Regions from separate parts of the Streptomyces sp. NPDC085481 genome, predicted to be linked through region 2. Evidence: riboswitches for the same ligand, from Rfam matches in the RefSeq annotation. Region 2 holds a riboswitch; each other region holds the start of a gene.
What was found. A riboswitch is a leader RNA that binds a small molecule or an ion and turns the genes downstream of it on or off. The one in region 2 is predicted to bind cobalamin.
Positions count from the first base shown of each region.

Region 1: it holds a riboswitch for cobalamin, as region 2 does, so the genes downstream of both, metE (5-methyltetrahydropteroyltriglutamate--homocysteine S-methyltransferase) here and ACIGEZ_RS20055 (energy-coupling factor ABC transporter permease) in region 2, are expected to answer to the same signal.
Region 3: it holds a riboswitch for cobalamin, as region 2 does, so the genes downstream of both, ACIGEZ_RS07345 (ABC transporter substrate-binding protein) here and ACIGEZ_RS20055 (energy-coupling factor ABC transporter permease) in region 2, are expected to answer to the same signal.

Region 1 is NZ_JBITTJ010000007.1:20,740-22,995, reverse strand. It holds gene lysA (diaminopimelate decarboxylase) at 1-844, shown strand, start outside; cobalamin riboswitch at 942-1,147, shown strand; gene metE (5-methyltetrahydropteroyltriglutamate--homocysteine S-methyltransferase) at 1,295-2,256, shown strand, end outside.
Region 2 is NZ_JBITTJ010000009.1:43,524-45,779, reverse strand. It holds gene ACIGEZ_RS20060 (MFS transporter) at 1-980, opposite strand, end outside; cobalamin riboswitch at 1,241-1,424, shown strand; gene ACIGEZ_RS20055 (energy-coupling factor ABC transporter permease) at 1,454-2,167, shown strand; gene ACIGEZ_RS20050 (energy-coupling factor ABC transporter substrate-binding protein) at 2,164-2,256, shown strand, end outside.
Region 3 is NZ_JBITTJ010000002.1:328,622-330,877, reverse strand. It holds gene ACIGEZ_RS07355 (hypothetical protein) at 1-105, opposite strand, end outside; gene ACIGEZ_RS07350 (hypothetical protein) at 476-634, shown strand; cobalamin riboswitch at 1,008-1,192, shown strand; gene ACIGEZ_RS07345 (ABC transporter substrate-binding protein) at 1,422-2,256, shown strand, end outside.

The DNA.
Region 1 (2,256 bases), on a different contig from region 2:
GCTGCGGGTCACCCCCGGCATCAGCGCGGGCGGCCACGCCAAGATCCGCACGGGTTCGGACGACCAGAAGTTCGGTCTCTCCCTGCGGGACGGCCACGCCCAGCACGCCATCGCCCGGATCCTCGACCAGCCGCAGCTGCAACTCACCGGTCTGCACTGCCACCTGGGCTCGCAGATCACCGACGTCAAGCCCTATCTGGTCGCGGTGCGCCGGCTGGTCGGCCTGATGGCCCGCACCCGGGACGCCCACGGGGTCGTGCTGCCCGAGCTCGACCTCGGCGGCGGCCACGGCATCGCGTACCGGCCGGGCGACCCCGCGCTCGACCTGACCGCGCTCGCCCGCCGGGTCCGCGCCGAGCTGATCGAGAGCTGCGCGGGCGCCGGACTGCCCGTACCGCGGCTGATCGTGGAGCCGGGGCGGGCCGTGACCGGTCCGGCCGGAGTCGCCGTCTACCGGGTCCTCGCGGTGAAGACCACCCCCGAGCGGGTCTTCGTCGCCGTGGACGGCGGGATGAGCGACAACCCGCGCCCGGCGCTGTACGGGGTGAGGTACGTGCCGCGGCTGATCGGCCGCCCCTCGGCCGCCGGGCCGCTGCGGGCGACGGTCGTGGGACGCCACTGCGAGGCCGGTGACGTCCTCGCCGAGGACGTCAGCCTCCCCGCGGACATCCACCCGGGCGACCTGCTCGCCCTGCCGGTGGCCGGCGCGTACCACCTGTCGATGGCCTCCTCTTACAACCTGGTCGGCCGCCCGCCGGTCGTCGCCGTCTCGGCGGGCACGAGCCGGCTCCTCGTCCGCAGGGAGTCCCTGGCCGACCTGCGCGCCCGCGACATCGGCCTGTGACGCCCGCCCCACCACCCGACCCGAGTCCGCCCCGCAACCCTCACCCCCGAAACCCCACGCGCCACTCCCACCCGGCGCGTAGGGTGTGCGGTGCAGCTGGTTCGCCCCGTCCTCCAGGCGGGATGCGTCGTAAGAGGGAACCCGGTGAAAATCCGGGACTGCCCCGCAGCGGTGAGCGGGAACGACCGCCGTCACACAGCACTGGACCCGAGACGGGTCCGGGAAGCGACGGCCAGTAGGTGTCCGCCGGTCGACGTCTGCGTCGGCCGGGCCGGGCGTGCTCGCGAGTCCGAAGACCTGCCACTGCCCGTGCGCGACGACCGCGCGCGGAGATTCCGGTGACCTCGAGGGCGGGTCGGCGACGTCGGGCACACCCACCGTGTGTCCCGCGCTCCTTCGCGTCCCCGTGGTCCACCGGGATCCTTCACACGACTCGCGAAGGAGAGTTCCGTGACCACCACCGTGTACGGGTATCCGCGTCAGGGCCCGAACCGGGAGCTCAAGAAGGCCGTCGAGGGCTACTGGAACGGCCGGGTGACGGCCGACCGGTTGCAGGAGACGGCGGCAGGGCTGCGCCGCGCCACCTGGCGGCGGCTCGCCGAGGGCGGCATCAGGGAAGTGCCGACCGGGGACTTCTCGTTCTACGACCACGTCCTGGACACCAGCGTCATGGTCGGCGCCGTGCCCGCCCGGCACCGTGCCGCGGTGGCCGCCGACGCGCTCGACGGCTACTTCGCCATGGCGCGCGGCACGCAGGACGTGGCGCCGCTCGAGATGACCAAGTGGTTCGACACCAACTACCACTACCTGGTGCCCGAGCTCGGTCCCGGCACCGTGTTCAGCGCCGACTCGGCCAAGCAGGTCGGCGAGTTGACCGAGGCGCTGGGGCTCGGGCTCACCGCCCGGCCGGTCCTGGTCGGGCCCGTGACCTATCTGCTGCTCGCCAAGCCGGCCGCGGACGCCCCGGCCGATTTCGTACCGCTCACCCTCCTCGACCGGCTGCTGCCGGTGTACGCCGAGGTGCTCGCCGATCTGCGGGCGGCGGGCGCGGAGTGGGTGCAGCTGGACGAGCCGGCGCTCGTGCAGGACCGCACGCCCGCCGAACTGAACGCCGCCGCCCGCGCGTACCGCGATCTGGGCGCCCTCGCCGACCGGCCGCGGCTGCTCGTCGCCTCCTACTTCGACCGGCTCGGCGACGCGCTGCCCGTCCTGGCGAAGGCGCCGGTCGACGGCCTCGCCCTGGACTTCACCGGTCCTGCATCGGCGAACCTGGAGGATCTCGCGGCGGCCGGCGGCCTGCCCGGCAAGCGGCTCGTCGCCGGGGTCGTGGACGGCCGCAACGTGTGGATCAACGACCTGGAGAAGTCGCTGGCCACGCTCGCGACCCTGCTCGGGCTCGCCGACCGCGTCGA
Region 2 (2,256 bases):
AGCACCATGGACACGGCGTTCGCCGAGACCGCGAACACGCCCACCGCGACGGCACCGGCCCACACCAGGGGGCCCGCCCACCGCGCGGCACCGATGAGGGCCGCCGCACCGACGGCCCCGCACGCCAGGAGCGCGGGCAGCCACTCGGCCCGCCCGGGCCGGGCGGCCCGGGACCACCCGACGCGGCCCACGATCCCCGTGACGCCGAGGACGGCGACCAGGACCGCGGCGACGGCCGGTCCCAGGTCCAGCGGCCCCGACCCGTACAACGCGAGATACGTGTTGACCGAGGCGATCCCCGCGCCGAGGAAGAGTGAGTAGCCGCACAGCCAGGCCGTCATGCCCCGCGGAGCCCGCACACGGCCGGCGGGGGACGCGGGCGGCTCGGGATCGGCGGGCAGGGACCGGTGCGCCCACCCTGCGGCCAGCAACGCCGCGCACGCGGCCGTCCACACGGCGGCACGCCAGCCCAGACCGGCGGCGAGCCCGGCCAGCGGAAGTCCCGCCGCGAAGGCCCCGAGCTGCACGCCCGACTGCTTCATGCCGGTCACGGCTCCGCGCCGGCCGGGGGCCACCGCGGCCAGGACGGCCTTGTTGGTGGCCGGGTTGGCGAGCGCCTGCGGCACCCCGCCCAGGGCCACCGAGCCAAGCAGCAGCCCGGCACCGGGAGCCGCACCGATGAGAGCCAGGGCGGCGGCCGAGGCCACCAGCAGCAGCACCAGCGAGCGGCGAGGCCCGGTCCGGTCCACGATCCGCCCCCCGACCGGGGAGAGGAGGGCGGCGGTGCCGAAGCCGACGGTCGTGGTCAGACCGAGCACGGCCGGCGAGACACCCATGTCGTCCACCAGACGCGGGCCGAGCGCCCCCAGCAGGAACAACTGGAGCATGGAGAACGCCATCGCGCAGGTGAGCAGGGCCGTGAGCCGCGGATTCGCCCGCCCGTCCGGCGGGGCGGCCGCCTCCGTCCCGTGTGACACCACAGATCTCGTCTCCGTTTCTCGCGGTGCGCTGGGGGTGATACGAACCGGTCGGACAGTCAGTCGTGGGCGGTCTTCCGCGGGTTCCCGACGACCCCTATGGCGTGAAACACACCGCGCGGCCACCGGCCGGGCGGGGCGGCTCCCGAGCCATCGGCCCCACGGCGCCCGGTCGGAGCGACCGCGCTGCCGGCGCCTCCGCGCGCCGTCCGCGTGCCCCGTCCGCGCGCCTGGCTCCGCTTGTCACTGCCCATGAGGGCCCGTTAGGGTCGCCACGCCTTGGTGAGCGGGAAATCCGGTGCGAAACCGGTGCGGCCCTCGCCACTGTGACCGGGAAGTCCGGCTCCAGCCCTCGCGGGCAGCCACTGGGTCCTCGGACCCGGGAAGGCGGAGCACGGGCGGTGGTACCCGTCAGCCAGGAGACCGGCCAGGGCACGTCAACCATCCACGAGGTGCTGGAGAGGGTTCGCTGAACCATGCACATAGCCGAGGGTTTCCTTCCTCCGGCGCACGCGGTCGCCTGGGGCGTCGCATCCGCGCCGTTCGTCGTCCACGGAGTACGGTCACTCAGCCGCGAAGTGAAGGAGCACCCGGAGAGCACGCTGCTCCTGGGCGCCTCCGGCGCTTTCACGTTCGTGCTGTCCGCTCTGAAACTGCCTTCCGTCACCGGTAGTTGCTCTCATCCCACCGGCACCGGTCTCGGTGCCATCCTGTTCCGGCCGCCGATCATGACGGTCCTCGGCACCATCACCCTGCTCTTCCAGGCCCTGTTGCTCGCACACGGCGGTCTCACCACCCTGGGCGCCAACGTCTTCTCGATGGCGATCGTGGGCCCCTGGGCGGGCTACGGCGTCTACCGGCTCCTTCGCCGGTACGACGTCCCGCTGATGGTGACGGTGTTCTTCGGCGCGTTCGTCGCCGACCTCACCACCTACTGCGTCACGAGTGTGCAGCTCGCGCTCGCCTTCCCCGACCCGAGCAGCGGTTTCGCGGGGGCGCTCACCAAGTTCGGCTCCATCTTCGCCGTCACGCAGATCCCGCTCGCGGTCAGCGAGGGCCTGCTCACCGTCCTCGTGATGCGGCTGCTCGTGCAGTCCAGCAAGGGCGAGCTCACCCGGCTCGGCGTGCTCGTGACCGGTGGCAGGCGGGACCGTCGGGCCGACGCCGACGCCGAGGCGGTGGCCCGATGAGCCGTAACGCCAAGATCAACACGGTGCTGCTGCTCCTCGTGGCGGCCCTCGCCGTCCTGCCCCTGGCCCTCGGCCTCGGCGACCACAAG
Region 3 (2,256 bases), on a different contig from region 2:
GAAGACCCACAGGTAGCCGACGTACCAGCCGCTGCGCCCCAGCGTGGTCGCCTCGATCCGGGCAACGCCCTCCAACGACGCGACCGCATCCGCCTGTTCACTCACCACTACTCCCCCTGTACAGCTTTGGACATCCATGAGCATGTCCAATCGGAAATTACTTTCCACCTTAGCAACTATTTGCCAAGGGTGGCAGCGCACGCTCTGCGGCTACGCCACCGCGCCGGTCCATGCCATCCCCCACCCGGCCGACGCCTCCCCCGGCGAGAATGATTCTGCGTCACCTCCCGGGGCGCACCCGAAGAACGCCGCGTGCGGGTGCACCTCTCGCCGGTGCCTACCCGCGGCCGACCTGCAGCGGCGGTAACCGGTCGGCAGAGTCCAGCAGGTACAGCAGCTGGGGCGGGTCCGATGGCGCGCCGACCCTGACCTGTGGCCGGACCGTCGCTGGTGGAGGCGCGCCCAAGCCGGTCTGATGACGCTCGGGCTCCTGGTGTCCGCCGCCGTGCTCTTCCGGGTGGGGCTGACGGACACCCTCAGAGCACTGACCTTCGGCGGGCGGGTCATGGGGGTGGTGTTCCTGGCCGGCGCGCTGGTGGAGACGGTCGCGGCGGCGGCAGTCTTCGACTACTGAGGCAAGCGGGCCACCCGGTACGCGGGGCAGTGCGTGCTGCTGGGGGTCGTCATCGTGGCCGTCACCAGTCTGATGTTCCTGATCCCGCAGTGGGAGGGCGGCTATCACGCAGGGCTGTTCCGACTCCGGGTCTGCCTGGTGGCGTGGTCCGTCTGGGCACTGTGGGAGGTGAGCCGGCACATGGTCTGGCGGGGGATTCCGCACCAGAAGCCCCCGCAGCGCCGGCACCCGCGCGGTGATCCGGGCCCGTGCAGGGGCATCGTGGGGACGTCATCACGCCCGCCTTCCTGTGCCGCATCCCGTTGGCGCGGGTCACCTCAAGGCGACACCTCGTGTGGCTGGTCGCACAGTTGTGGGTCTGGCGTGGCCGTGGCCGGTTCTGCGATGCTTCCGTCCGACCAGCGACGGCGGAACGAGGAAGCCGGTGAGATTCCGGCACGGTACCGCCACTGTGTAGGGGGAGCGACTCCGCCATGGCCACCGCCCCATCCGGGGGTGGGAAGGCCGGAGAAGCTTTGATCCCGAGTCAGGAGACTCACGCCGTCGCACCTCGATGTACGGGGCGGATTTCCCCAGGAGAGGCGGTGGCACCCGTGTGCCTGCGTACCCACGGCGGCAGCTCTGCGCTGCCCGAGGCCCTGTGGGGCCAACCTGCCCGGCTTGACGCACGAGCCCGCTCCCTCAGGGTCTGACGGCCTCCTCCCCCAGCGGGTCCTTCCCGTACGCCGCATCACGCGCGCCCCGGATTGCCGGTGCGCGCTGCCCACGTATGCCACCAGGAGTCACCTTGTCCGTACGATCCGTCATGCCCGGCCGTCGTCAGGCCGCCGCGGCAGCCTTCCTCACGGTCGCCCTCACGCTCACCGCGTGTGGCAGCGACGCCGGCCCGCCCGCCGACGCCAAGGCCCACGCCGCCGGGGAGGGCTGCGTCAAGGACTTCGACCCGGCCAAGGACTATTTCCCGGTCAAGTCGACGGTGAAGCACGCCAAGAACTTCACGCTCCGGTACGAGAAGAGCTACCAGGTCCTCACCGTCAACGAGCCCTATCCCAAGGGCAAGCCGGAGTCGTACGTGCTGGTCAAGTGCGGTGCGCCGAAGCCGGAGCTGACCGGTGAGCTGGCGTCCGCGCAGCAGGTCACCGTTCCCGTCAAGAGCCTGTACTCCGCCTCCACCACTCACCTGCCGCTGCTCACCGAGACCGGCACCCTGGACGTCCTGACGGGTGTCGCGAGCGTCGCGAACATCTCCTCCGCCCAGGTGATCGAACGGGCGAAGGCGGGCAAGGTCACCGAGTACGCCAAGGACCGCACCCTCAACGCCGAGACAGTGATCGGCGCCAAGCCGGACGTGCTGATGACCCAGGGCACCGACGACCCGCAGTACCCCAAGCTGCGTCAGGCCGGTATCGCCGTGGTCGCCAACGCCGAGTGGCTGGAGTCCAGTCCGCTCGGCCGCGCCGAGTGGGTCAAAGCGATGGCCGCGCTCACGGGAGCGGAGAAGCGCGCCGGCGAGGTGTTCGACACCGTCGAGGGCGACTACCGGAAGGTCGCCGAGAAGGGCGCGCAGGCAGTCGCGGCGGGCAAGCCCGTCGAGGTGCTGCCCGGCACGATGTACCAGGGCA